One region of the Pseudoalteromonas sp. JB197 genome, then DNA from elsewhere that is predicted to be linked to it. Evidence: riboswitches for the same ligand, from Rfam matches in the RefSeq annotation. Region 1 holds a riboswitch; the other holds the start of a gene.
What was found. A riboswitch is a leader RNA that binds a small molecule or an ion and turns the genes downstream of it on or off. The one in region 1 is predicted to bind cobalamin.

Region 1 (15,423 bases):
AGTTATTTGAACGTCATAACTGGATATCAGCCCCAGTAGTTGACGACAACGCCCAGCTACTTGGCCGTGTTACTATCGATGACATTGTTGATGTAATTCGTGAAGACGCAGAGCATCACTTATTAGGTTTAGCGGGTCTTGATGATGAAGAAGATACCTTTGCACCGGTTTTAAAAAGCTCAAAAAAACGCTCTGTTTGGCTAGGTGTTAACTTATTAACGGCTCTGGCAGCCGCTTTTGTTGCCAGCTTTTTTGAAGGCACTTTAGCAATACTGCCTATTTTAGCCGTGCTTAACGGCATTGTCCCCTCAATGGGTGGGGTGGCCGGTAGCCAGTCATTAACCTTGGTTATTCGTGGTATAGCAGTGGGTCATATTAACCAAACTAACCAACGTTTTGTAATGATAAAAGAGCTCGCCATTGGTGCATTAAACGGTATTTTATGGGCTGTTTTAATTGCCAGTGTTATAGCCCTATGGCAATGGGACTTAATGCTTGGCGCGGTACTGGCGTTTGCAATGTTTATGAACTTAGTTGTTGCGGGTGTGGCGGGTGCGTGTATTCCTATAATACTTAAACGTATGAAAATAGACCCTGCACTTGCTGGCAGTGTAATACTCACTACAGTAACCGATATAGTAGGTATATTTGCCTTTTTAGGCACCGCAACTTGGTTGCTGGTTTAATAAATAAACCAGCGCACATTACTGTGTAAATGCGCGCTGGTTAAAAGTAACTTTTACGCAATATAATTTAACCAGCGTTCAGGTTATCTAGTCTTCTTTATTGATTGTAGAGCCATCAGCTCCTTCTTGCTTTGACGATTGTGTATTTACTTTATTACTTATTATTGCATCGAGGTTTTCGCCATCTTTAACCCCAAAATCTAAACTACGTATTGGGAATGGAATACGAATATCAGCCTCATTTAGTGCTTGCTGTACTGCCACAACACCTTTGTGGCGTACTGTCATAAAGTCTGGCTCACCAGGGTATTTAATCCAAAACCACAATAATAAATTAATACTACTGTCGCCAAAACTCTCGGCGTATACGGCCGTTTCATCTTGGCGTATTACAAACTCAAATGTAAGCGTCTAGCGAACCACACCTAGCATCGATGTTCTGATTATCTAAAAATACCTGCTCAATGATAAATTCGGAGCAGGTGATGAAAACTTACAGAACAAGCGCACAGTGGCAGCAGCTTTTGCTGCAACGCAGTACGTTTAGTGGTACTAATATTGAATTCTGCCAACACCATAATGTCGCTATTACGACTTATTATAAACAACGTGCTTTACTGGCAAAAGACCAGCCTAATTCCACCTTGCCAGTGCACACGCAGTGCCTTACATCATCACGTTTTGTCCAGGTAAAACAAACTACTGAAGTCTGCGCGCAAACTCGTCAAAATACGCTGCAGTTTGATACGCTAACCGGCCAACTCACGTTTCCTATCGATTTAGCGACGGCCGATATCGTTGCCATTATTAAAGGGCTAACGGTATGAGGATGTTCGTTGATGTACCCACCGTCTATTTATGTGTCGATGCCGTTGATTTTCGAAAATCAATTAATGGTCTGGCGGCGTTGGTGGAAGCAGAGCTTGAACTACCCGTGCTCAGTGGTGCGCTATTTGTGTTTTGTAATAAAGGCCGTGACAAACTCAAACTGCTTTACTGGGATAACACCGGTTTTGCACTGTGGTATAAGCGATTAGATAAGCATAAGTTCAAATGGCCCAAACTCATGTCACCCACCATGACCTTAAGCGAGCAGCAATTACACTGGTTATTATCGGGTTATGATGTGATTGGCCACAGCAAAATTGATATTGCAGGTAAGCAAGTGCTTTAATATTTGCGATCGATTGATGATCATCAAAGTTAGCTCAGTTAGCACTGGAAAGCCTTTTGTTATGCCTTAAAATAGGCCTCATGAAAAATGAACTCGCCCTTAAACAGCGTATTGCTGAACTTGAAAAACTGTTAGCGCAGAAGGATGCACAAATCGCAGCCTTGGAAGAGCGCTGGCGTTTAGCCCAACAAAAACAATTCGGCAAAAGTGCTGAAGGCTTTGTAGGGCAAGGCGAGTTATTCAATGAAGTGGAAGAGATTATTGAAGCCGCTGAGGCTGAGCAACAATCCATTAGTTATACCCGTAAAAAGCCGGTGCGTAAGCCACTGCCAAAAGACTTACCCCGTGAGCAGGTTATTCACGATATTGAAGATAAATTGTGTCATTGCTGTGGCGGTGAGCTACATAAAATGGGTGAAGACAAGTCAGAAAAGCTTGAGTTTATCCCCGCTCAAATCAAAGTAATTGAGCACATTCGTCCTAAGTACGCTTGCCGTCACTGTGATAAATCCTCGACTCATACACCGATAAAGCAAGCCTCAATGCCTGCCATGCCTATCAACAAAGGCATGGCAACGAGCAGTTTGCTCAGTCAGCTTATCACCAGTAAATACCAATATGGGTTACCGCTTTATCGCCAGGAAGCGATGTTCAAACAATACGGTATTGAGCTCAGTCGCCAAACCATGAGTAGTTGGATAGACAAATCCGCCACACTCTTCGTGCCACTCGTTGAGCGGCTTAAAGCCGAACTGCTAAAGCAGCCCACGTTGTTTGCCGATGAAACGCCATTAAAAGTGGTGAAATCAGATAAAGTGAACAGCTACATGTGGGTGTATTGCTCAGGTAGGGATTCACCAGACCCGAATAATCCTATCCCTAATATCGTACTTTACGACTTCCACAATAGTCGCGCGGCCGCCTGCGTGGTCAATTATCTTGATGGATATCAAGGGTACTTGCACGTGGATGGCTATCAAGCCTATGCCAGAACAGAGGCAACCTTAATCGGCTGCTGGGCGCATGCTCGTCGTAAATTTATCGACGCGAAAAAGCTACAAGGTAAAAACAAAACCGGCAAAGTGGATGTGGTATTGAGCCTTATCCAAAAACTGTACGGCGTTGAGTCACGCATCAAAGATAAAAGTGTGGATGACAAATATACGGCAAGACAAGAGGTTAGCCTGCCTATTCTTAGCAAGCTAAAAATATGGCTTGAGCAGGATCAGCCAAATTTAGTGGGGAACAGCAAACTGATAGAGGCAGCTAATTACCTGGCAAATCAATGGCACAAGCTCATACGCTATGTTGATGATGGCCGACTTAGCATCGATAATAATAGAGCAGAACGCGCGGTAAAACCGTTTGTGATAGGCCGAAAGAATTGGTTATTTAGCCAAACGGCTAACGGTGCCCATGCTAGTGCCACCCTTTACAGCATTGTGGAAACCGCCAAGATAAATGGTCTAATCCCATTTAATTACATCTGTGCTTGCCTTGATGAACTGTGCCAGCCTGAGCCCGATATCGACAGCTTGTTACCCTGGAATTTTAAAACATAGGTGTAGTTCGCTAGACGCTCACACTCAAATTGATTAATTTTATCCACAATAACGTTTGCGGCTTTTTCTATGTCTTCTGTTAATGAAATTCTTACCGGCACTTCTATGCGTCTAACGCCTAGCGTGCTGTAGTTTCGCAATACATTTCTAAATAGTATTTTATTAGGCACTAGTATTTGCTGCCCATAAAAGCTCTCTATTAGTGTATTACGCAGGTTTATTGAATGCACAGAGCCAAACACATCATCAGTTTTTATTACATCACCTGGTTTAAATGGCTTACGAATACCCATAGCAATACCTGCTATTAAGTTTTCGGTCATATCTTGAAATGCAAAACCAATCGCTAAACCAACAATACCGGCACCAGCTAGTAATGACGTTACAGTGCCTTTTAAGCCCATAAAATCCAGTGCTATAAACACTCCTACACTTAATATCAGCACTTTAAATATAGAAGCCATTAAATCAGCTATCTGTTTTGAATCGAGGGAGCGGCGTAATAAATTTTTCATTAAGTTACCGGCAAAGCGAGCCAGCATAGAAAATAGAATGACAATAATAACTGCCACAATAAAATTAGGAATATGGCTTATAACAACATCAAACCACCCTCCGAGTTTTTCTTCGATAAGTTTTTCGGCGTCGCTAATTGAGGGAATACTAAACATGTAACTTGCACCTATTGATTTATAATGTGATTAGAATCAATCTTGAATTCGCATATCAATTGCAAGTATAGCGCCAGTATTAAAAAAGCCATGCGGTGCATGGCTTTTATAGATTAGGTAAAGGTTTAAGTTTTAGCTTTGTTCATCGCGTAAAAATACTGGCTCAAGCTCTTTCACACTTGCTTCGGCGCTAAAGTAATAACCCGCTACTGTAAACTCTTTAAGCTGGCTTAGCTGAGTTACTTTATTTTCGATGAGGTAACGCGCCATCATGCCTCGTGCTTTTTTAGCGTAAAAACTAATTACTTTATATTGACCATTTTTACAGTCTTTAAAGTGTGGAGTAATTATTTGTGCATTAAGGGCTTTTTTATCAACCGCTTTAAAGTACTCGTTTGAAGCAAGGTTAACTAAGTATTGGGCGTCCTCGGCTTTTAATACCTCGTTAAGTTTATTGGCAATTACACTGCCCCAAAACTCATACAGGTTTTTACCACGACTGTTTTCAAGCTTGGTGCCCATTTCAAGGCGATACGCTTGCATTAAATCAAGCGGCTTTAAAAGCCCATATAAGCCCGATAATATGCGTAGGTGGCTTTGTGCGTAATCAAGCTGATTAGCCGTTAGCGTGCTAGCATCTAAACCACCATATACATCGCCATTAAAGGCCAGTACCGCTTGTTTAGCATTTTCTGTGGTAAATGGCTGTGCCCACTCACTAAAGCGAGCAGCGTTAAGCCCTGAGAGCTTATCGCTAATTTTCATCAGGCTGCCAATTTGCGCAGGGGTTAGTTCACGGCATACTTGCATCAGTGCTTCGCTGTGCTCAAGTAATTCCGGTTGAGTGAACTTATCGGTTGCAGGTGGCGTGGTGTAATCAAGATTTTTTGCAGGTGAAATAACAGTGATCATAGTTAGCTATTGACTTGTAATTTATTTAATGTCAATTTCAACATTAAATGAAACGAAAAGCACGTTTTGTTTAATATTAAACAGACTGATCCTACCTTAATAATTCATACATAACCGTTTTTATATTGATAAGGACATAAGACCTATCAAGCATTACTTCGCTGTTGCAGTATGGTGTAATATTAAAGTAGTTTAGATTTTCTTTTAACTTGCTTGGAATGAGGAAAGCAAATGACTAACGCGCTACAAAGGCTAAAACAACATTCATCAATCGTGGCCGACACGGGTGATATTGAAGCAATTAAAAAGCATCAACCAGAAGACGCAACGACCAATCCGTCATTGCTATTAAAAGCGAGCGAGATTGAAGCCTATAAGCCTTATTTAAATAAAGCATGGAGCTACGCCAAAGAAACCGAGCAAGATCCAGCGAAGCAACTAGCGCTAGCATGCGACTACTTTGCGGTATTATTAGGTAAAGAAATTAGCGCTATTGTACCTGGTTATATTTCTACTGAGGTAGATGCACGTCTTTCGTTTGATACCCAAGCAACTATTGATAAAGCGCACACGCTACTTAGTCTTTACGAAAAAGAAGGCGTAAGCAAAGATAAAATCTTAATTAAAGTAGCCTCTACTTGGGAAGGCATTAAAGCCGCTGAACAACTAGAAAAAGAAGGTACTAAATGTAACCTTACTTTATTGTTTAGTGATGCCCAAGCACGTGCTTGCGCCGATGCTAACGTATTTTTAATCTCGCCATTTGTAGGTCGCATTTTAGATTGGCACGTTGCTAACGGTATGGAAAAGCCGACCGACCCACTGCAAGATCCAGGAGTGCAGTCTGTACGCAGCATTTTTGAATTTTATAAACGCCACAACTACAAAACGGTAGTTATGGGTGCAAGTTTTCGTAATACCGGCGAAATTCTTGCCCTTACTGGTTGCGATAAGCTAACTATTAGCCCTAACCTTTTAGAAGAGTTGGGTAACCTTGAAGATGCACCAGAATATTTACTAGCAAAAGATGTTGCGCAGCAGCCAAAACCGGCACCGCTTAGCGAAGCTCAATTTCGTTGGTTGCATAACCAAGATGCTATGGCGACTGAAAAATTAGCTGAAGGTATTCGCTCTTTTGCTGATGCTCAAGAGCAATTAGAAGCACGCTTTAAAGCCATGTAATTGGCTTAAACGCTTGTATAAAAAACGTCGCAGTTGCGGCGTTTTTTTATGCCTGCAATTTATATGTAAAAAACTTATAAACCCACCATAAAGCAAACCTTCATCAATAAATCACAATTTAGTAACACAATTGTCACTTTTATATTCTATTTTAGCTAGGCCTATGGTATAGGTATTCGCGAAGTTAATACCTATACCATTAAATTAGTGAGCAGTTATAGCTTAGTTTTTAATAAGACTGGTATCAAATGCAGTCTAAAGGAGATATTCATGGATAGCCTGAGCAATATAATAGAAGGTCCTGAAACAAAAAAGGAAGCTTCTCAAAAAAATAAAAAAAGAAGATGGCGCGAAATCGAAGCAATACAAGAAAAGTATCGTTTACGCAAAGAACTACAGGAGTTGGACTACTTTACAGACAGCATAGCCGTTAATGAACTCGACTTTTAAACGACTAACTAAAAAGGCCTGCATTGCATTATTTGCGGGCCTTTGGTTTTAAAAGTTAAAATTATACTTGCCAATTAATCGGCGTTTTACCTTGAGATTGTAATAACGCATTAGTGGCTGAAAAATGCCTACAGCCAAAAAAACCTCGATGAGCAGACAGTGGTGACGGGTGCGGCCCCGCTAAAATATGTTGGCGTGCGCTATCAATTCCCTTACCTTTTTTTTGTGCATGAGCCCCCCACAAAATAAATATTACGCCTTCACAATGGGTGTTTATATGCGCAATAACCTTATCGGTAAATTGCTCCCACCCTAAGTGTTTATGCGAATGGGCTTGGCCTTGCTCTACCGTAAGTACTGTATTGAGTAAAAATACTCCTTGCTCTGCCCAGCTTTGTAAGTAGCCATGGGTAGGAATAACAAAATCGTTTATATCGCTAGCCAGCTCTTTATAAATATTTTTAAGCGAAGGTGGCAGTTTTTTAACCTCAGGTAATACCGAAAAACACAAACCATGTGCTTGGCCTTCACCGTGGTAAGGATCTTGCCCTAAAATAACAACGCGTATATCGCTAAGCGGTGTTGCAGTAAATGCGCTAAACACTTGATCTTTTGGAGGATAAACAGCAACGTCTTCGCTGCGGCGCTTAGCAACGTAGTCGAGTGTTTGCTGCATATACGCTTGCTGTAATTCTTGCTTTAAAAATGCAGTCCAATCGCTCATTGTATGCTCTTTATTTGTTGGCGTGATACGTCTATTTTATCACACATGTCGGCCAGCCCATCTAGCATTCGCGCTGAAAAGCGATGTAGTAAGTCGGCATTTACAGATAAAAATTGCTTATTTTTTACTGCGGGTATTTCTGGCCATTGCTGCCAATTAATAGTGGGTTGCGGTGTTGCTGATTTTTCATCCGGAATAATTATAATTTGCGGCTTAGCCACTATCACATTTTCTATGCTTATTTGTGGATAGTCGGTGCGGCTATTTGCAAATACATTGGTTACTTGGCAAGTAGCCATTAACTCACTTATTCCGGTATTTTTCGACACTGTCATCATCGGCTCAGACCAGAGTTGATAAAAGCCGGTGAGTTTACTTTTACCCTGTTGCTTGGCTGTAATGGCTGCAAGTTTAGTATTAAATGCTTTTACCACTTGCTCGCTTTGTTTAATGTTACCGGTAAGTTTGCCTAGCATAAGCAACTCATCGGCAATGCCTGTAACTGTAGTTGGATCAGTTAAATAAAGCTTAATACCTAAGCGCTCTATTTGTGCTAAATCATCGCTTTGATTACCACTTTTCCACGCAATCACTATATCTGGCTTAAGGACTAAAAGCTTTTCGATTGAAATACCATAGTAACCGCCAATACGAGTAATACTTTTTGCCGCTGCTGGGTAGTCGGCGTAATCAACTGTGCCAACAATATTATCTCCCGCGCCTATTGCATACAGGTTTTCTACTATGTGCGGAGCTAGTGCCACAATACGCAGCGCTTTAGCCGGCTGTACTTTATCAATTTGTATCTTATTAGCCTGCGCATGCTGCGATACACAGAGTAACAATAGACCAATAACAAGCTGTTTAAACATTAGTAATCAAAACCTTGCAGAGCCTTAACACCTGCATCAAATGCATGTTTTACATTACGCACTTCGCTTACTGTATCAGCCAGTTCTATTAATTTACGATGGGCTGCACGGCCGGTAATAATAACCGACTGCATTGGCGGTCTGTTGCTAATCGCCTCTAGCACTTCATCTACATCAATATACCCATAGGTTACCATGTAGGTTAGCTCATCGAGCAGCACTACATCTAGGCTTGCGTCACTAAGCAGTCGCTTTGACTCTTGCCAAGCAGCTTGCGCGGCTGCGGTATCGCTCTCTTTGTCTTGGGTATTCCATGTAAAGCCTGTGCCCATTACAACAAACTCTACACCCGCACTCTGTAACAAGTTACGCTCTCCACATTCCCAAGTGCCTTTTATGTACTGGCACACAGCGGCTTTTTTTCCATGACCAACACAACGTGCTACCACACCAAAGCCCGAGGTCGATTTACCTTTGCCATTACCGGTTATAACCTGAAAAATACCTTTTTCTTGTTGCGCTGCAGCTATTCGTGCATCAACTTGATCTTTTAATTTTTGTTGGCGTTGCTGATGTTTATCTTTACTTTGTTCGCTCATGATTATGCCCTTCATAAATTTTAATAATGTGTGCAATATTTAAATGCGTTTCACACATGGCAGCTAAACGCTCTAGTTGCTGCTCACGGTGCTGGTTAATATTAACCGGATTAATAACTGTATCGGCTTTGAGCCACTTTAATATTTGCAATGTGGCACTCGCTTGATCAAATAAGCCATGTAAATAAGTACCCGCTATGGCGTTATCATCACTAATAAACCCATCGGCTGTAAAGCCATTTGGGTGTTCATTAAAGCTTAAAAATGGTTTATTAAGTGCTTCACCTTGGCTAATGCCTGCATGAATTTCGTAGCCACTACAAAGTGTTTGCTGGTTATTTAATTGCATAGTCGCGGTTACATTACTCAATATTTTTTGTGCTGTAAGTGTGCTGGTAAAATCACTTAACGCTAGCCCCGGCATATGCTGTAATGATGACTCAACACCTAGGGGATCATTAATACTATTGCCAAGCATTTGCATACCACCACAAATACCAAGCACTTTACCACCATAACGTAAATGGCGTTTTATTTGTGTATCCCAGCCTTCATTTTTTAAAAAGGCTAAATCACTCAATACGTTTTTACTCCCCGGTAAAATGATCAAATCAACATCGGGGATCGCTTGTGTATGCGCTACATAATTAATATTTATATTGGGATGTAAGCGCAGTGCATCAAAGTCAGTATGGTTACTAATGTGCGGCACAAGCAGCACGGCAATATTAACGCTGACATTAGTTAGCGTATTATCTATAGCAATTGCATCTTCAGCGTCTAATGCTAGGTCGTGTAAATACGGCAATACGCCTAACACCGGTTTACCTGTGTATTTTTCCAGCCAATCAAGCCCACTTTGTAACAAGCTTATATCGCCTCTAAAACGATTTATTATAAAGCCTTTTACCCGCGCTTGCTCCGACTCACTCAATAATGCCAAAGTACCCACTAAATGAGCAAACACACCGCCTTTATCTATATCGGCAATTATAATTACGGGGCAGTCAACGGCTTCGGCGTAGCCCATATTAGCAATGTCGTTGGCTCTGAGGTTTATTTCGGCTGGGCTGCCCGCCCCTTCCACCAGCAATAAATCAAAACGTTTTGCTAAACGGTTATGCGACGTGAGTACTGCATCCATAGCTACTTTTTTATAATCGTGATACGCCCCAGCTTCCATATTACTTATGGCTTTACCATGAATAATAACCTGCGCGCCAGTATCGCTATTTGGCTTAAGTAATATGGGATTAAAGTCAGTTTCAGGGGCTACCTTTGCCGCTATAGCTTGCAGTGCTTGAGCACGACCTATTTCACCACCATCATCTGTAACTGCACTATTTAATGCCATATTTTGTGGCTTAAATGGCGCTACATTTAGCCCTCTATTAGCAAATACTCTACACAGCGCCGCAACCAGTGTACTTTTACCCGCATCGGATGTGGTGCCTTGCACCATTAACGTTTTCATTTTATAGCCCTACACCTGGCGCTTACGAAAATACAATAAGCTTAAAAAGAACACGCTACCAATAGCTGCAGTAATAACCCCAACCGGTAACTCTTGATTAGTTAATAACGTGCGCGCTAGCACATCAACCCAAACCATAAAAGTACCGCCCACCAAACTCGTTACCAGTAAGCCAGATAAGCTACCTTGGGAGATAAAAAAGCGCACTATATGCGGCACCATTAATCCTACAAAGCCAATTCCGCCACACATAGCCACTAACACTGCCGTTATCAGCGAACTTAAAACTAGCATCAATATTCTAAAGCGATGTACCCGCACACCCAGTGTTATAGCACTTTCATCGCCGAGCAGCATGGCATTTAGTTGGCGCCTAAAACTAAGCATTGTAAATGTACACAATATAATAACCACAAAAGGTAACCACAGCGTTGCCCACTGCGCTCGTGCAAAACTGCCGAGCGTCCAAAATAAAATAGCCGCAACTGCCTGAGGATCGCTCCAGTAAAGTAATAAACTGGTAAATGCGCTAAATAAAAATGACAAGGCCACACCTGCCAGCAGCATAGATTCTACTTGCCCACTTTGCTGCCGCCCTGCAATCAATATAAGTAAACTCATAGCCACTAAACTGCCAGCCAATGCCGCTGCCGATAATGCAAAGCCCGCACTAATGCCCACAAACGCCATGAGTATAACTACCCCCAAAGACGCCCCAGACGATATCCCAAATAAATAAGGATCTGCTAACGGATTACGCGTCACGGTTTGCAAAATAAGCCCGGCAATGGCTAAACCACTGCCAGCTAAAAATGCCAGTAATGTGCGTGGCATTCTTAATTCAACAATAATTCGAGTGTTAAAGGAGCCCTCTGTTGAGGTGAAAATACTTTTAAATACATCAGTTAATGATGTGTCGGCAGCGCCATAACTCAGCGCCGTAAATAACGTAAATAATGCAGCTAGTACTGTGACTAAAAGTGCTATTGAATGATTGTTAAGCATGCGCATATTATTCATACCCATAAAAGTAAGTAATATGTGGAATAACACCACCTAGTTTAGACATTTGCGGGTGGTGGCTTACTTGTGCACATACACCAAATACATCATTGAGCATGTCCTCGCTGAGCACATCGATGGGAGAGCCTGTATTAACAATTTCGCCGTGATTTATAACCACCAGCTCATCGCACATAGCAGCGGCTAAATTTAAATCATGAAACGATGCAAACACAGTAACGCCAAGCGATTTAGCCAACTCCATTACCTGAATTTGATACTTCACATCTAAGTGGCTGGTTGGCTCATCCATAATTAATAGTTGCGGTTGCTGCACCATAGCCCGAGCAATTAATGCACGTTGTTTTTCTCCTCCCGAAAGCGACTCAAAACGTTGGCTTGCATGATCCTGCAAGCCAACTCGCGCTATAGCTTGGTTTATTTTTTGTGTGTCGGCTGTTGTGGTGGTGCTAAATAATGCTTTATGCGGGGTTAACCCAAGTGCAACCACATCTAATAAAGTTAAATTAAATTGTGATGGGGTTTCTTGTAAAACAACCGCAACCTGCTTTGCGTATTCATGGCTTTTTAACTGCCAAATATCGGTATTATTAAATTTAATTTGCCCTGCAGTGGGCTGATTAAAGCGATACAAACACCGCAGTAAACTAGATTTACCTGCGCCATTGGGGCCAATTAAGCCAACGAACTTACCTTGCTTTATTTGCAAATTAACATTGTTGAGGATAGTTTTACTGCCAATATTCCACGACACGCGATTAACGCTTAACAATGGTGTATTTAATGGCGTTTGAGTTTGCAATAGTTAGCCCTAGGCAGGAATGCGCTCACTAACAATGCAACTAACTATGGCTAGTACATAATTTGAAGATGAGTAAACCCGCTCGTTAAAATTGTTTATTTGTATCTGACTTAAAGCGTTATGCTAATTACAGTTGCGGGAACAGTTGAGGAGTTGCACCTCATTCCAAATGAATACTCTATTATGGGCGGCTAAGTAAATAATTTAAAGCAAAAAAAACCGCACTTAACAAAGTACGGCTTAAAAAGGCAGTGCTAAGCGCTGCTTAAAATTTATATTCTATACCTACACCTAAGTAGTCTTGGTCAACGTTGTTGTCCATATCGAAATTAGAATAAAAACCAAATAATTTAGTGTTTTTATTTAACTGATGATCAACACCTGCCGAAATAGCCGTTTTGTCATCACTGTCTTTAAAATCCATTGCCTGGTACTGCAATTTAAAGGTATTGCTAGCCATAGTGTAAGCCGCACTTAATAAATAACCGTCGGCCTCACTACTGCCATCAACTTTTTCTTGCGTTTGATACATAGCGCCTAATTTAAAATCGGCTACTTTACCTTGTACTGATGCGCGCACTACATCGTAGCCGTTCACTTCGCTATCGGCAGCAATAGCGGCATATATTGCGCTCTTTTTAAGGGCTGCGTCACCATAAGTTACTGCCATTGAATAGCCATTTTCAGCACCTGCTGCATCGCTATCCTCTGCAACAAACGTAGCCAAAAGCTTAAAACCTTGGTAAGAATTAGAGGCATAAGAAACACTACTGCCCATTCTATTTTCACCTTTAAAGGCATTTTTAATGTCGCCTTCAAGGTCGCTAAATAAATCAACTTTACCTTGTGACTGCTTAAGCGCGGTATCGTTACGGCCAATAACAACTTGGCCAAACGCGCCTTTTAAACCTATATACTGATTACGAGCAGAAATATTGTCGTCATTATCACCTTTTGAGTCGGCGTCAGAAACATCAACTTGAAATTCAAACTTATAAACAGCTTCTAAGCCATCAGATATTTTTTCAAACCCTTTTAAGCCCAAACGTGATGAGTTACTTTTAATTTCCGTAAAAGACCCCTCACCATCATCCGACGACTGTAGTGTTACGTTCGCTTTACCGTAAAAATCCACTTCAGCAAGCGCATTAAAAGACAAACCACCTAATAAAGCTATACATAAGCTCGACTTTACAAATTTCATGTTATTTCCTCGATAATCACAACAGACTCGTTTTTAATGCAACAGGAGTTTGGCACTGTTAAATGACAAAAATATTACAGCCGTCATATTTTTACACTTTTAAATTCATAAAAACACATAATAGTTGCAATCAAACGTACATATACAGCAAAACCATTGGCCTTACTCAACGGGTAACTTAGGAGTCATTTGGGTTAATAAATTTACTAATGTTTCTATTAACTCTTTTTGCTCATTGTCTCTGTGATAGGCAACAAATATATCGCGCGAGGTGGTTTCTACGTCTTTCACATGAAATAACTCGCCTTTTTCTAAATGCGCTGCAACAAGTACTTGAGGAATGAATGCACTCCCTCCGCATTGCAATATTAAATCAAGTGCTATACGCCCTGTACTTGTTCTAAAGTAAGGTGGGGTTTTGCCAGTAAACTGGCGAGCATGCCACAGTGAGAATGTCGTGCCCCAGTCAACATATACGTACTGGTTATCAAAAAAGTTATCGTAACTGGCAGTATCAAACGCGCTTACCGGTATAATGGGTAGTTCGCAAATTCGCTCAACCACCAGCTCATCAACTTTTGGTGGATCAAATAAAATAGCTAAATCTAAGGTGCGCTCTAATAACAGGCGGGTACTTTCTTGTTGTGCTTTTACCTCAGCCACCAAAGACACACCGGGCATTGCCGATACAATATTAGTAATACCAAACTGTAAAAATGCATCCCAAATGTTTGGTGTACCCGCTAGGCAAATTTGTTTATGCATATTATCGGCAAGTGCCACATCTACTTTTGCTCTTTGCATGCCAGTAATGATCATTTGTGCATGGGGTAATAAACGCTCACCTGGCGCTGTTAGTTGAATATTATTGCGCTGGCGAATAAACAAATTAACACCAAGCCCTTGCTCTAATTGACGAATTCTAAAGCTTACTGCAGACTGCGTGATATAAAGGTTTTCAGCCGCTTTGCCAAAGTGACGAGTGCGTACTACCTCAACAAATGTTTTTAATAAATCGATATCCAATTTTTTATCCTCACGATAAAAATAACTTGTTTAAAATATTTGCAAACTTGCCGCATACTCCAGCAATTACCAAGGTATGAGGGTACAACAATGAGCAATGATATTTCACTACTTCGCCAAGCATTTGTTAGTCAACGTCAGTTTTTTGATGATCAAAACTTCCCACGCGGATTTGGTCGCAGCGGAAACTTTACCTTATTAGAAGCCAGTATATTAGAGCAACACGGTGTTGTTTTAAAAGGCTTACATAATAAAGCCCTAGAGCCACAAAATGAACATCAGCAACAATTTGTCGCTGTTATTAGTGGTGCTTTAGAGCCAACCAATGCAATTGAGCGCGCTTGGGTTAAATACTTAAAGTTAACAACAAGCAAAGCAAAGTTCCATACATTATTTGGCCGCTCAAAAATAGCGACCCCAGCACCAATAAGCCAAGACTATTACGCCGAGTCAGACAGTATGTAATTGCTTAAACTATTTAATTTTTACGTTTTAAACTTAAATAGTTAAACATACACCAAGCCTAGCGCGAGTACAAAATACATCGCGCTACGGGCTTACTTAAGTTAACTAACTTTTAAACCACGCCTGAGGCAACAATAGCGGCTTTTTTACGTTTCCGAGATTGCCTAAAAGAGTCCCAACTAAAAATAGCCAATGCACTCCAAATACAAACAAATGTAACTACACGCTCGGCATCAAACACTTCACCGTAAAGCATTACAGCTAATATGAACATTAAACTTGGCCCTATGTACTGAAAAAAGCCTAAAGTGGTGTATTGCAAGCGCTTAGCTGCGCCGGTAAAGCACAGTAGTGGTAAGGTGGTAATGATCCCGGCACTTATGAGTAAAACATTGGTATGCCAGTCATTAGCAGGCAAGCTTGACGTTGCTGTAGGCACCATTAAATACCAATAAATAAGCGCTACTGGCAAGAGTATAAATGCCTCTATTGAAATACCAGACAACGCTTCAACGGGTAGCTTTTTACGCAGTAAACCATATATTGCAAATGATATAGCTAGCGAAAAAGCAACCACAGGAAATGAGCCAAAACTTA
Region 2 (15,423 bases), 290 kb from region 1:
TTGGGGTAATTGATTGTTTGAAGTAATAAAAATACTAATATCGTCATTTACTAAACCACCATCAGCTGTTTGATAGCTTACTCTGAGTACCAATTCGCTGTCTGCTTTTACATCTGGTGCGGTAATGGTTTGCACTGCGCCATCGAGCGGAAAACCATCAACAATAGGGCCATTTACCCGCTGCCAAGTGAACGTACCCTCGGTAGGTGAGCCTTTTGCTGTAACAGTAAAGTCGGTTTTTTCAATAATTTGCAAATCGTTACCTGCAAATACTGAAGCTTGAATGTTATCACCATCATCAGAGCTCCCCCCACCTCCGCATGCAACCAATAATCCACACAATAACGGGATTAACGCAATTGCTCTCATACTAAGCATCCTTTTATATCAAAAAACAATTAATAATTATTTAAAGCAATAAAAGTGCCACTAGTACTATAAGTAACAATCTTGATGAATACGTACAAATAACTTAGTGCCTATTTTACTGTAATCAACCTTGTATTCCCGCCCATCTAGAGCTTGAATAAATAACAACTGTTTTTCTTCAGCAAATATATCGGCACTACTAATATGAACCACCTCTAAGTAACGCTCTTTAGCTTCTCGACGGTTTTTTGGCAGATCTTCTTTAAATGGCTCTAAGCCATGTTGAGTCACTTTAATTCGAGGATGGATCTCAGAATTAACAATGACTAAATCTAGTTTTCTGTCTTTATGTATTATGGTATTACGACCACTTTTTAAAAAAGCTCTTTCTTCGCTCATCATTATTCCTACTGCCGCAGTTGTATCTATGTAATTATTTATTTTGCGACTTTATAAACTGACAGGGATTACTTTTCCACTTATTTAAGTTAGCACTAAATCCCCAAATATCTCTATCTAATACACTTGTTGGTAATAGTAGATCATAGCCTGTTAATAACTGCAGATGTTTAGCCCTGTTGGCAAACATTGCTATTAACCCATTATAGCTAATTCCATTTTTAGATCTATATTGTGTATCCTCTGCTAACCATTCTGATGGGCAATCGCCATTTTTGCAATGCCTTTTAACTAGCTGCATAAACAAATAACGCTGCTCGATCAGTAATTTCCCAGCGATTCTAGGGGCTAAACTCGTTAAAAATTCATCCATGTCGTTTACCTTAATTCCCACAGCATTAAGCTCTAGGTGCTCAAGCCCTACTGCTATTTTGGGTATCCCGCTTGATTTAAAATTACTATGAGCTAAATACCAAACACCATATTTGTGCTGATAAGTTAACTGCTCAGTGGTTAACACTAAGCTATAAAATGGCTCTTGGGTTTTAAAAAAACCAATTGTTATTGCTGCAATACACAAACTAACTAAAAAAATTTCTAGAATGCTAATTTCACCAGGGCGTAATAAATTAAACAGCATAATGAATAACAAACCAATCGCACCAACAATTAATGCTTCTATGCCATGCTTAGCTCCCTGCGCACGATACTTAATTTGCATAGCGTTAAACTCATCCATATTGATAATAAACACTGTAAAAAATGAACATAATAATGCCCCACAATGCTATTTTTCTGAGCATTAAACATTTTTTGCACGACGTATTTAACTTCATAAAATACCTTTTAAAGCTCAAGCATGAGTTTATTTAATTAATTATTATAACTTTTACGCTTAATTCACAAATTAATGGGACATAATACCGCCTTTTCTCGGTGTTATTTCGTACAATAGTTATAATTTATTTTTTGGTATTAAAGCAATGTACTCAAGACAATCAGGTAGAGCTCTTTTTCCATTTATTATTACGCTACTCGTAATATTTAGCGTTTATTTATATTTACCCGCTAGCCAAGGTGAACAAGCAGATTTTTCACAAATGGCCACGCAAGTGTCTGCTCACACTGTTACCTCGCAAGAAAATGCAGTAATGATTGAAGCTATTGGTAGCGCTCGCGCTAACCAAGCTGTATATATTACCAGCGCACAAAGTGATTACGTGACTAATATTTTCTTTGAAGATGGCGACCTAGTTAGCAAAGGCCAAAAGCTAGTACAACTGCAAAGCCAACAAGAACAAATTGCTGTAAAAGAGCTAAATATTAATTTACGCGAAGAAAAACGCCAACTCGATAGACTTACCGAACTTTCACGTTCTCAGTCAACAGCAAAATCGTTACTTGAAGAGCAATTATCACGAGTTGATGCCACCCAAGCACAATTAGAAAGTGCTAAAACCAAGCTAGCTGAAATGACCATTACCGCGCCATTTTCTGGCATGTTGGGCAAGCGTGAAATATCGATTGGTGCCTATGTAAATAACAGTTCAATTATTACCACGCTCGATGACATAAGTATCATTAAAGTAGACTTTAAAGTACCTGAAAAATATTTAGCGCAATTAGCTACCGGTATGAAAGTGCTCACTCAAAATGATGCTTATCCAGATCAAACCTTTATCGGTAAAGTAACGCATATTAGTTCGCGTATTGACTCGGTAACCCGTAGCGTAGAAGTAACCGCCAGCTTTGCAAATAATTCAGGTTTGCTTCGCCCTGGTATGCTACTTAAAACAGCGTTAGAGCTAAGTAGTAACCAAGCATTAATGGTTCCAGAAAAAGCAATTATTCCGCTACAAGACAAACATTACGTATTTCAAATTTTGGACGGTGTTGCTAATCGTGTTGAAGTGCATATTGCGGGCAGAAATAACGGCTGGGTTGCTGTTGATGAAGGCTTAGCCGATGGTGAGCAAATTATAACTGAAGGGCTAATAAAAATTCGCTCTGGCAGTAAAGTTAGCGTGAAGGGATAACCCGTGAAAATTACCGATATTAGCGTTAAACGCCCTGTTTTTGCGATTGTAATAAACCTACTTTTACTCACCTTTGGGCTCGTTGCTTTTAGCATGCTGCCACTGCGTGAGTACCCTGATATTGAAACACCTATTGTTAATATTAGTACCGAATATACTGGTGCTTCTGCAGAGATTATAGAAACCAAAATAACCCAAGTCATCGAAAACCGTATCTCGGGTATTGAAGGCATTAAAAGTATTAACTCATCGAGCCGTAATGGCCGCTCAAATATTACGATTGAGTTTGATATTAAGCGCGATATAGATGCTGCATCTAACGATGTGCGTGAACGTGTTGCCCGCGCCGCAGATAGCCTACCTGAACAAGTTCGCCCGCCTGAGGTGTCTAAGTCTAACAGCGATGAAAGCCCTATTGTATGGTTTGTGCTAAACAGCGAAACCATGAACTCAATGCAATTATCTGATTACGCACAGCGTTTTATTGTTGATCGCCTAGCCGTAGTTGATGGTGTGTCTAACGTACGCATTGGTGGTGAACGAAAATACGCCATGAAAATTTGGCTAAACCGCCAAGCGATGGCTGCTCGCGGTATTACTGCGAGCGATATAGAACAAACACTACGCACCGAAAACGTAGAGTTACCCGCTGGCGAAATTGAATCGGTTGACCGTGACTTTACTGTACGTACAGCCCGCAGTTATAAAGATCAGCGCGACTTTCAAAACCTAGTAATAAAACGCGGTGATGACGGTTACCTAGTACGCTTAAGTGAAGTGGCTGATGTACAACTAGAAGCCGCCGATGACGAGAGTTTATTTCGGGGTAATGGCCGCAATATGATTGGTTTAGGCATTGTAAAGCAAGCTAAAGCCAACACCTTAACTGTGGTTGATAACGCCCGCGCCGAACTTGAAAAAATAAAACGTAACCTACCCGAAGGAACCACTATAGAGGATAGTTACGACTCATCTATTTTTATAAAAGAATCGATTAATGAGGTATACAGCACCCTTGCTATTTCTATGGGCTTAGTTGTATTAATTATTTTTATATTTTTAGGTAATATTCGTGCCACCTTAATCCCTGCAGTTACTGTGCCGGTGGCGTTAGTGGGTAGTTTTATGTTTTTACTCGCTATGGGTTATTCCATTAACTTACTTACTTTACTTGCACTGGTACTAGCAATCGGCTTAGTGGTTGATGATGCCATTGTTATGTTAGAAAACATTCATCGCCGCATAGAGCTTGGCGAGCCTCCTTTATTGGCCGCTTATAGAGGCGCGCGCGAAGTGGGCTTTGCAATTATTGCCACCACTTTAGTGCTTATTTCGGTATTTGTACCCTTAGTATTTATGGATGGCCGTATTGGTGCTTTATTTACTGAATTTGCTATGGCGGTAAGTGCCGCAGTGTTTTTCTCAAGTATTACAGCACTTACTCTTTCACCTGCGTTATGTTCTAAAGTATTAAAAGCCTCTGAAAAAGAAAGTAAATTTAGCCAGTCGATGAACCGCTTTTTTGCTAAGGTAGAGCTTAGTTATCGTAACTCACTTGCCTCTAACATGACCCGCAAATGGGGCTTAATGATCAGCTTATTATTAGCTGGCTTTGTAAGTTATTCATTATTTACTCAAATACCCTCTGAGCTAACACCTAAAGAAGACCGTGGTACCTTTTTTGTTATGATGAGTGGCCCTGAAGGCGCCAGTTATGAGAACAATGCCGCTAACATGAGTAAAATTGAAGATCGCTTAATGCCTTATTCTGAATCTGGCGAGCTAAGCCGCGTACTCGTGCGCGTACCAGGCTGGGGCGGCAGTGGCGGTGTAGCAATTGTAGGTATGGCCGATTGGGACAAACGCCAACGTTCTACCTGGGAAATAATGGACGAAATAAGCACTAAACTGCAGGAAGTTACCGACGTGCAAGCCTTTGCTATTATGCGCCGAGGCATTGGCGGCGGTGGTTCATCTCGCCCTATTGAATTTGTTTTGCAAGGTAATGATTATGCACAACTAGCCGATTGGCGCGACCGTATTATAGAGCGCGCTGAGAAAAATCCAGGACTGGTTAGAATCGATCATGATTACAAAGAAACATTCCCGCAGTTTTTAGTCAGCATAGATAAAAACAAAGCTGCCGATTTAGGCGTTTCAGTATCTGATGTAGGGCGTACACTCGAAACCATGCTTGGCCAACGCCGTGTAACCACCTTTATTGACCGCGGCGAAGAGTACGACGTTATTTTAAAAGGCACTAAAGAAGACTTTGCCAACCCGACTGATATATCAAACATTTATCTTAAATCACGCAGTGGCGAGCTAGTCCCGCTTGATAGTTTAATTAGCTTAAAAGAAGAAGCTACCGCATCGCGCTTAAACCGCTACAACCGTATGCGTGCAATTACTTTAAGTGCCAACCTCGCTGATGGTTACACGCTAGAACAAGCACTAAACTTTTTAAACAAGGTTGCCACAGAGGAAAACGACATTGATGGTGCCATTGACTATAAAGGTGAGTCGCAATTGTTTTATGAAGGTGCCTCAGCCATGACCTATGTGTTTGTGCTGGCATTAACCGTGACCTTTTTAGTACTGGCAGCTCAGTTTGAAAGTTTTATGCATCCATTTGTTATTATGTTAACTGTGCCACTTGGTTTAATGGGTGCCATGTTTGGGCTGTGGAGTATGGGGTTAACGCTTAATATATACAGCCAAATAGGTATTGTGATGCTCATAGGGTTAAGTGCTAAAAACGGCATATTAATTGTTGAGTTTACCAACCAACTACGCGACAAAGGCGTAGAGTTTAGCGAAGCTATTTTACAAGCCGCTACGCAGCGCCTACGCCCTATTATTATGACCTCATTAACCACTGTAATGAGTGCGGTACCTCTGGTTTTAGCCTCGGGCCCGGGTGCTGAAAGCCGTATGGTGATTGGTGTTGTAGTGTTTACCGGTGTTGTTGTATCAACCCTACTGACTCTGTTTGTAGTACCTGCTGCTTACTATGCACTTGCGCGCAATACACAGTCACCTGAGTTTTTGCAGCAAAAACTTGATAAACAAGCCGCTAAAAAGCCATTCGAAGAGATCTAACCTCCTAATAGCGTCGTAACCTTGTTGTTACGACGCTTTAGACTTATGCTCTGCATAATCTAAACTTACAGCTATTTTGGAGTATTTATGAGTTCAACAACGCAAGTCGCTACCCTTGGTGGCGGCTGTTTTTGGTGTATAGACGCCGCATTTAGACGAGTGAACGGCGTATTAAATGTAAGCTCGGGTTACACTGGTGGCAACACAGACACTCCTACCTATAAATCAGTATGCTCAGGCACTAGCGGCCATGCAGAAGTAGTGCAAATTGAATTTGACGACACTATTATTAGTTTTGAAGTATTACTAGCAATGTTTTTCACTTTGCACGATGCCACCCAGCTCAACCGCCAAGGTAACGATATAGGCACACAATACCGCAGTGTTGTGTATTATCACAACCAAACACAGCTAACACTTACTAACGCGGTGATCGCTCAATTACAAAACCAGGTAAGCGAGCCAATAGTGACTGAGGTTAGCCCTGCCACCACGTATTATCCAGCAGAGCATTACCATCAAGATTATTACAACGTAAATCCAAACCAAGGCTATTGCAGTATTTTAATTGCCCCTAAATTGCATAAATTCGAAACCGAATTTAAAGAGTTTTTAGCTGATTAAACCCATTTTGTTACGCACAAAAAAGCTCGCTAATTTAGCGAGCTTTTAAGTTTAAGCTACCTAGCGCATATTAAAACTGGTATGCAGCACCAATAAATAAGCGTCGGTCAGCGGTGTTATAGTAATAAAATTCATCATTTATATAATCACCATCTAAATCAATACCATAGGCATCAACTTCATCGTACTGCTTATCAAACAGGTTTTCGACCCGTAAAGAAAAGCTTAACTGCTCAGTTGCTTGATAGTTACCGACTAGGTTCCATAATGTATATGAAGATAAATCTGTTAATTTACCTTTCCTATCGCCACGATACTGCAAATCGATACCCGCATCAAAATCTCCCCACCCTTTATTTAAAGACCAGTTAAAGGTATTTTTTGATACATAAGCTAACTCTTGGCCCGTTTCTAAATCTTCTGCAGATAAGTAAGTGAAGTTAAATGCATGCTCAAAACCCATTAGTTGTTGCGAAAAGCTAAACTCAATGCCTTCATGGCGCGCTTCGTTTATATTTGTTGGCTGCCAAGGGCCTGCAGGTGTTGGTGCCCACGCTATTTTATTGTCAAAATCATTACGGAAAATAGACACTTCTAAAGCAATATCTTGATAACTTAACAACAAACCTAATTCTTTATTCTCAGACGTTTCTGGTTTTAGGTCTGGGTTACCTGAACCTGGAAAATAAATATCATTAAAGGTAGGCGATTTAAAGCCCGTGCTTTGACTTGCTCTAAACGTAGCAAACTTATTTAAATGATAACCTACCGCTGCTGTATACGTGGTTTTATCACCAAATTGTTGGTCATGATCTTGGCGAACTGCGATATTAGCTAAAACCGTATTATCATCGTAATACGCACCTAAAAAGCCAGCAAAAACCTCACGGCTATCTTTATCGTAATTACCTGCGTTGGTTTCTATTTTATCTTTGTACCAGTTCAAGCCACCATTAATATTAAGCTCATCTGAGACAATATACTGTCCAGTATAATCAATTTGATTTCGCTTAGTTTCGTACATACTAACCACACCTTCACTGGTGTTATCTTGGCTATCGCTAGAAAATGCGAATGCTATATGGTGTATTTGATTTTCGTAGCTTTTATTCCACCCTAATGATACTTGGTAGTTTTCAAAATCATTACTTTCATCACTGCTGTCTGCTGCACTGTACTGATTATCATCACGAGCATAACCTTCATTATACTGAGTTTGTACGGTTAGCTTGCCTAAATAGTCATCGTTATAAGCGATATTGAAGCCAATATTTTTGTTCTCATAAGCGTCTTCATCTGGTGCATGGTTTTGCAGTACATCAAAACCATCGGTTTTTTCAATTCCAGCGTTAAATGATGCACTTAAATCATTTATATTTGTTCCACCCGCCATTTGGTAGCTTTTATAAGCATTGCTGCCAAAAGTAGCATCTAAGCGAATATTATCAGCTTTACGAGTAATAATATTAATCACCCCAGCTAAGGCATCTGAGCCATAAACAGCAGCGCGAGAACCTTTAACAACTTCAATACGCTCAATAGTATTAAGGGCAATATTACTAATACCTTTATAGCCAAGAGTAGCCGAGCCGACTCTAACACCATCAATTAAAATAAGGGTATGGCGTGAACCTGAACCGCGTAGCGAAACACCTGAATTTTGGCCAAAGCCACCATTTGAGTTAATTTGAAAACCAGCTTGAGAAGCCAACAAACTAGGTAAGTCTCGCACATTACTTTTTTCAATATCAGCACGGTCAATTACGCTAACACTGGCCAGCACATTACTAATAGGTTGTTCGAATTTATTAGCTGTAACGGTTATTTTTTCAATTGGTTGCACTGTTGCAGATACTGAAAATGAAAGTGCAGCCGAAATTGCCACACCTAGAGCGGTTTTATTTAACATGATGTCCCCTACCTTTGCCCACCGCAAAGATGTTAATAAGTAAGATTACTTCAAGGCCGGTCTCCGGACTCAGTCAACACTATAATAGCTGCTAATACTTTACCGTTGCGGGGGCAGTGTTGGGGTTGTTATCGTCTTGAAAACGCACCAACTTCCCGATTATCTTGCTGTTAATTTCAATACTTTGAAACGTATACAAAGGTATTAAGCAAGCACCTTGAAAATAGGTCGCTATTGTGAGTATTTTGTTTATAAATGTCAATAGACGTCTATATAGCCAAAGTTTAATTTTTAACGATATAAACCCTCAACAATCACTGTAAAAGAGTTAGATTACATACCAAGCTACTAATAGCAAAAAAGCCAAACTTCATTGCTGTAGCTTGGCTTTTTTAACACAAATTTTTTAAAAATTAGTCTCCTAATCTCTATAATATCTGTAATCTGTTTTATTAATCGCGGAAGTTTTTAAACTGAAATGGCTGGCCTAAATCGGCGCTGCGTACTACTTGCATAGCTTCTTGAAGATCATCTCGCTTTTTACCCGTTACGCGTACTTCTTCACCTTGAATGGCGGCTTGTACTTTAACTTTTGAATCTTTAATGGCTTTAACTATTTTTTTAGCCATCTCTTTTTCAATACCTTGCTTTAAACCAACGTTACGAAAAACATTTTTACCCGCTCGGCTAATATCTTGCAATTCAAGGCTTGATACATCCATACCACGCTTAGAAATTTTACTCGCTAAAATATCAAATAATTGTATAACCTGAGAGTCAGCTTCGGCTTTAAGCTTAATTACTTTATCATTTAGCTCAATCGATGCATCAACTCCTCTAAAGTCAAAGCGAGTTTCTAGTTCACGGTTTGCATTATCAACTGCGTTTTTAGCTTCGTTCATTTCTACTTCAGATACAATATCAAATGAAGGCATTGATTTCTCCTAACTATTTTATCTTAATTTTATACTTAATTTATTAAAGCGATTATAACGCTAAAACTATAAATCTTTACACTTTTATGCATCTTGTTCAGGTGCGATACTAAATTAGTTTGATATACTACGGTTTCTTTTTTAAGCGATTTTAGGATTTGTTGTGACAAGGCGTATTTATCAAGCAATTTTTTTAATTAGTATTGTGGTGTTTACCTTTTTATTTGCGAAAGAAATAAAAGGGGTTGGCAACCTGTTTCCTCATGTTGATAAAGTAGCCCACTTTGGGATATTTTTCATCCTTGCCATAATAATGGATAAAGCGTTTAAACTCCCTTTATACGCACAAATACTTTTATTAGCCGGTTACGGTGCTGCAATAGAAATAATGCAAGACGCACTTCCATATAGGCAAGCATCAATCGCAGATTTTATTGCAGATTTTGCCGGCGCAGCAAGCTACTTTATAATCAAAGCAATTTTAACCCCACGTAAAAAGAACTCTCATGGCTAAAATTCTTATTATTGGCGACGGCGCAATAGGCTTATTATTAGCCCACTTTTTAAGTGCGCAGCATAGTGTAAGCGTGTTAACCCGAAAAAGTACGAGTAACACTCGCTTTTACAGTAGTGACAACAGTGCTTCACAAAAAATAAATGCCTCTTTTATTTCATTAAATGAGCTTAATAGTTTACCTAAATTTGATGTGTTTTTATTTACGGTAAAAGCCTTTCAAGTGCAAAGCGCATTTGCACAAGTAAAACAGTTTTTGCCTCAGCATTGCTCTGTTGTGCTTTCGCATAACGGTATGGGTAATGTAGAGCAGTTAAAATGTGAGCTCAATGAACACCAAGCGCTTTATTTTTTAACAACGAGTATGGCTGGGTTTAAATCAAACCAATATATAGTACAGCACACTGGTAATGGGCAAAGTATAATTGGCGGATGTAACAACTTAGGTGTTAAAAATAGCAAAATTATGGCGGATCAATTAACCGCGATCCCCCTTTTAAATGCGTCTATGAATATTGAGCAGCTACGTTTTAATAAGTTATTAGTTAACATAGCAATAAATCCGCTAAGTGCGTTACATAACATTAAAAATGGTCAGTTGCGCGAGCCTCAATATTGCTCAATTATAATTAACCTGCTAACCGAAGCATGTAATATTGCTAAGGCAAAAAACCTTGATGTAACGTTAATCAATGCACTGAGCAGTGCGTATGATGTGATGGCACGTACCGCAGAGAACTTCTCATCTATGCAACAAGATGTTGCTCACAATAGAGCAACCGAAATAATGGCAATTTGTGGGTACATTAGCGAGCAAGGCAAGCTTTATAATATAAAAACCCCTTTTAACGATGAACTTTTAGCTAAAATTGCAGCAAAAAAAAGCGCGGTATAAACCACGCTTTTTAAATAGATAACTTTTACGGGCGATATACCTTTACCGTAGTAAAGCCTTGTTCGTGTAGAATAAGCGCTTGTAACTGGCTCATTACACCTCTATCGCAATACAAGTAATAGTCTTGATCTTTTGGTAAATCACCAAACTTAGTTGCTAAGCGAAAAAACGGCAAATGCACCACTTCTATAGAATCAATTTCCAGTGGTGCTGCTTCTTCTTCCTCTGGAGAGCGAATATCAATTACCACTGCACCAGCTGGTAAATCGGCAACCGACTCAGCTTCTTTTAGTTCCTGCTTAGCTTCTACATCAATATCGCGCACATCCATTACTCGTGCGTTTTCTATTACGGTATTAAGAATATCAAAGTCGAACTTCTCTTCTTCTGCTTTTATTACTTCTATTTTAGCTTTAACAGTTGGCTTTTTAGAAATAACACCACAGTATTCCGGCATCGTTTCGGCCATTTCGGCCGTACCAATTTGACGTGCAATATTAATAATTTCTTGTTTATCGTGTTGAATTAACGGGCGTAAAATAAGGGTTTCGGTTACGCGGTCAATGACACTTAAATTTGCTAATGTTTGGCTAGAAACCTGACCAATACTTTCACCGGTTACCAAAGCTTGAATATTTAATTTCTCGGCCACTTTACTGCCTGCACGCATCATCATGCGTTTAAGCACCACACCCATTTGGCTGTTTTCAATATTCTCTAATATTTCTGCTACTACTGGTTCAAAATCAACGGTAATAAATTTAACTTTATGAGTTGAGCTGTATTTATTCCATAAGTAGTAGCTCGCTTGTTTAACACCAATTTCGTGCGCCGCACCGCCTAAATTGAAAAACAAAAAGTGCGTACGAGCGCCTTTGCGGATCATTTGATAACTGGCTACACCCGAATCAAAACCGCCAGACATAAGCGATAGTACATCTTCTTGTGTTGGCAGCGGGAAGCCTGCCATGCCAAGGTGAGTATGCGATACTATGTAAGCTTTCTCGTCTTTTATTTCAAGGCGTATCGTTACTTCTGGGTGGCTTAGCTTTACGCTTGCACCGGCAACATGCTGATTTAGTCCACCGCCCACATAACGCTCTAACTCCGTTGAAGTAAAGTCATGCTTACCAATACGTTTAGCGCGTACACAAAACGTTTTACCTTCAATGGTGTGACCAACTAATTCAATGGTTTTTTTATAAATATCGTCAAGCGTTTCAAAGCTCGTTTCGGTTACTTCTATAAACTGCACAATACCCGGAATTCGCGCTAGGCTATCAATAAAAGTGGCACGTGTTTGCTCACCTTCAAGTAGGGTAACTACTGAGATATTGTCCCAGTTGTTTCTAACTTGTACTTTTTCGTCAATACGGCGCAGTACAATCTTAATGTTATTTTCTAACACTTTGGTAAAGCGTTTACGAACCGAGCGGCTTTTGATGGCAATTTCAGGATGTAGTTTGACGATAAATTTAAGCATAGTTCACTCTTAGACTGCGGGAATTCGCGCTCCCAGGCATTGGGCGCGCGATTATAGCAAAAAAATTAACGCCTAGGAACTAAGAGCAGCCGGAATACTTGGGGCTGAGTGAGCAAGTTGCGTGTATTTTTCGCGTAACTGGTTCATTTTATCGCTACTTTTATCTGTGCTGTAGGCTCTAAATAAAGTTAATACTTTTAAAATACCATGATAAATATCTTGCTCGGCAAGTGCGCCACTGAGCCTGCGGGCTTTAATATAAGGGGTCCAAAAACTAACTGTTAATTTAAGCGTATGTGCAAGTTCGAGCGCATCTTGCTCATTAATCGCAATCATTTCACTATCACGTAAACCAAGTATTATTTTACGCACCTGCTCTAACAGCTCTAGTTGAAAATCAATATAAGCCTGCTTAAGCTGCGTATCTCGCGCCAAAATATCGCCTAAATTGTCGTAAAAAAAGTGGTAGCGCCACATCAGTTCAAATAGCGAATCTAGATATACCGTTAACTGACTAAATGCATCATCATTTTTGTTTATAGGTTTAAAGTGAGTGCTCAAGTGCTCACTATACAGCGCAAAAATATGGCGAATAATGTCTTCTTTATTTTTAAAATGGTAGTAAAGATTACCCGGGCTCATGTTTAAATGCGAGGCTATATGATTAGTTGATATCGCTCGCTCACCATGCTCATTAAACAATGAAATACTGGTGTGTATTATTTTATCCTTGGTATTCATATACTAACACTCTATTTTATTCAACAAGTTACAATTCGTACAATAAGTTGTCTAGTATAAACAAAAACAGCATAATTAAACACTCTGTGTAATAACTTAGTCGTGACAATTAAAGCCACTTACTAGGCTGATTTGTATAAAAAACACTGTTACACTAATGCTAAAAATAATACATAGCGATACTTTATGAAAATCACTGCAATTTATCCAGGTACTTTTGATCCGCTAACTAACGGACACACAGATCTAATTCAACGTGCCTCAAAAATGTTTGATACTGTTATCCTTGCTATTGCTCATAACCCCAGTAAACAGCCTTGCTTTAGCCTTGATGAGCGTGTAGCTCTAGCTAATACTCTTTTAACTCATATAGATAATGTAAAAGTGATAGGATTTTCAGGTTTACTTGCTGATTTGGCACGCGATCACAATGCTAATGTATTAATTAGAGGCATAAGAGCGGTTTCTGATTTTGATTATGAATTTCAGCTAGCGAATATGAATCGACGCCTAAACCCAGATTTAGAAAGTGTATTTTTAACCCCGTCAGAGCGAAATTCGTTTATTTCGTCAACCTTAGTAAAAGAAGTGGCACGCCATAATGGTGATGTAAGCGAATTTGTAGACCCTATTGTAATGGCTGCACTTAATAAAAAGCTAGGTTGCAGCTACAGTAAATAAACTAACGAGCGCATTACTTAAGTGCGCTAGCTCTATTCATATAGCGCGCTTTAACTTTGTTACATAACCATACTAGGCCTAAAAAATCTTTATTTATAATTAATACTAGCACCATCAATAAATCAACAACGTTTATCCCTATTGCGTACAAAGTCCACAACCACCAAACTTCGGTTTGTTCTAAAACATAAATATCGTAATACATAGCAAAAAACAAACAAGCATTGATACTTAGTCCTAAAATTAAATACATTAATGCTATTGGTTTAGGCTGTTTAATCAACACACCCCACACAATAATTACACCAATTGTCAGCACATCGTATGTTGCCCAATCTATAAGTGTTACTGTTTCATAATCGAGGAATGCACTTAAAAAATATGAAGTCATCATAATAAAAGCGAGATTTCACTAATGGTCAATTTGATTCTGCTGTAATACATTACGATTAAAAATAAAGCGTTTGAGCTTAATCAAACCCAAAAAGTCTTTATTTATAAAAAGCACTGCAATCATAAGTAAATCGATAACGTTAACGCCAATTGAATAAACACTCCAAAGCCACCATTCGTCAATGTTATTTAATACATACAAGTCGTAATAAATAGCGATTGTTAGGCAGGCATTAACAAATAATCCAAGAATAATATAATTACTGGCTGTAGAAGTTAATACATAAGAAGTGAATATAGCGGCTATCAATATTGTAATTGTTAGGAGATCGTAGAGAATCCAATCTAAGTAGATATTATTTAATATAAGCAGTAAATCACTAAAAATGTAGGAGCACATCATTATAGCGGCTATATAAATTAAAGACTTATCGGCCTTATTAATACCTGACACTAGCGAATATAAAAAGGCCATTAAAAAGCCCCATTGTATAAATGCGCTTACGTAATCAGCTAAAAGTAAGTCAAGTAGATACATTAATTATTGATTGTATTTTAATTTAGGTTTTTTAAAAAGAGATAGTACTTTGCTTTTTAGCTTATGTAAGCCGAGGAAATCTCGATCAACAATTAACGCGACAATCATAATGAAATCATTAATTGTTACACCAAAAGTATATGCATCCCAAAAGAACCAAGGCTTTGTATTATTATTGATAAAGACATCAACATGCATTAAAAGAGCTAACAGCATATTAATTGAAAGGCCTAAAGTTAAGTATAGAAAAGATGGAGTAGTTACTTTAATTACTTTGTAAGATAAACCAAGACATAAAATAGTTATTAAATCATGTACAGCCCAATCAAAGTAAGTTGTATTATAATAAGAAATCCAAGTAAAGAAATAATCTGTTGCAGAGTATGAAAGCATCAAAATAAATGAACTGAGCATCAAAGTACTTTTTCTTTTAACATCTAATGTAAATACGAAGATATTAAATAAGAAAGCCATTAAGAACCCCCACATAACAAGGGCTGACAACGAAAAAAAACCAAAAAACTCAGCTAAAAACATTTATTACCTTATTGCTCACTTAGGGCGAGGTAACAGTATAGTATTACCTCTCGCTAACTTATCACCACCAGCGGCTGCTAATGCCTCTTGAGAGAAGCTTACTGTATCAGATTGCAGGGTTTTAGGGCTAGCAGTTTGTTCCATTGCTGGCTTTAATTGTTGCGTTTTATTGTATGCTTGCATTTGTAGTTGGTTGTTAGCTGAAACTTGCATGTGATTATTCCTTATAGGTATTTTTGTATTGTTGGCGCAATCTTGTATTACACT

Region 2: it holds a riboswitch for cobalamin, as region 1 does, so the genes downstream of both, CIK86_RS02105 (TonB-dependent receptor) here and CIK86_RS00670 (ABC transporter ATP-binding protein) in region 1, are expected to answer to the same signal.

Annotation. Positions count from the first base shown of each region.
Region 1 is NZ_NRGZ01000001.1:149,850-165,272, reverse strand. It holds gene mgtE (magnesium transporter) at 1-686, shown strand, start outside; partial or broken gene CIK86_RS00735 (mechanosensitive ion channel family protein) at 774-1,088, opposite strand; gene CIK86_RS00730 (hypothetical protein) at 1,172-1,513, shown strand; gene tnpB (IS66 family insertion sequence element accessory protein TnpB) at 1,510-1,860, shown strand; gene CIK86_RS00720 (IS66 family transposase) at 1,941-3,422, shown strand; partial or broken gene CIK86_RS00715 (mechanosensitive ion channel domain-containing protein) at 3,446-4,093, opposite strand; gene yaaA (peroxide stress protein YaaA) at 4,226-5,005, opposite strand; gene tal (transaldolase) at 5,237-6,187, shown strand; gene CIK86_RS00700 (DUF3545 family protein) at 6,458-6,637, shown strand; gene ung (uracil-DNA glycosylase) at 6,699-7,361, opposite strand; gene CIK86_RS00690 (cobalamin-binding protein) at 7,358-8,233, opposite strand; gene cobO (cob(I)yrinic acid a,c-diamide adenosyltransferase) at 8,233-8,832, opposite strand; gene CIK86_RS00680 (cobyric acid synthase) at 8,816-10,306, opposite strand; gene CIK86_RS00675 (iron ABC transporter permease) at 10,316-11,317, opposite strand; gene CIK86_RS00670 (ABC transporter ATP-binding protein) at 11,319-12,131, opposite strand; cobalamin riboswitch at 12,210-12,351, opposite strand; gene CIK86_RS00665 (porin) at 12,397-13,335, opposite strand; gene CIK86_RS00660 (LysR family transcriptional regulator) at 13,498-14,361, opposite strand; gene CIK86_RS00655 (DUF413 domain-containing protein) at 14,452-14,826, shown strand; gene rarD (EamA family transporter RarD) at 14,939-15,423, opposite strand, start outside.
Region 2 is NZ_NRGZ01000001.1:440,535-455,957, reverse strand. It holds gene CIK86_RS02135 (DUF1566 domain-containing protein) at 1-369, opposite strand, end outside; gene CIK86_RS02130 (hypothetical protein) at 436-768, opposite strand; gene CIK86_RS02125 (DUF2982 domain-containing protein) at 803-1,507, opposite strand; gene CIK86_RS02120 (efflux RND transporter periplasmic adaptor subunit) at 1,752-2,804, shown strand; gene CIK86_RS02115 (efflux RND transporter permease subunit) at 2,808-5,906, shown strand; gene msrA (peptide-methionine (S)-S-oxide reductase MsrA) at 5,994-6,530, shown strand; gene CIK86_RS02105 (TonB-dependent receptor) at 6,601-8,439, opposite strand; cobalamin riboswitch at 8,476-8,641, opposite strand; gene CIK86_RS02100 (YajQ family cyclic di-GMP-binding protein) at 8,892-9,374, opposite strand; gene CIK86_RS02095 (VanZ family protein) at 9,538-9,888, shown strand; gene CIK86_RS02090 (2-dehydropantoate 2-reductase) at 9,881-10,783, shown strand; gene thiI (tRNA uracil 4-sulfurtransferase ThiI) at 10,809-12,266, opposite strand; gene CIK86_RS02080 (TetR/AcrR family transcriptional regulator) at 12,339-13,007, opposite strand; gene coaD (pantetheine-phosphate adenylyltransferase) at 13,194-13,688, shown strand; gene CIK86_RS02070 (hypothetical protein) at 13,702-14,082, opposite strand; gene CIK86_RS02065 (hypothetical protein) at 14,101-14,556, opposite strand; gene CIK86_RS02060 (hypothetical protein) at 14,623-15,156, opposite strand; gene CIK86_RS02055 (hypothetical protein) at 15,172-15,369, opposite strand.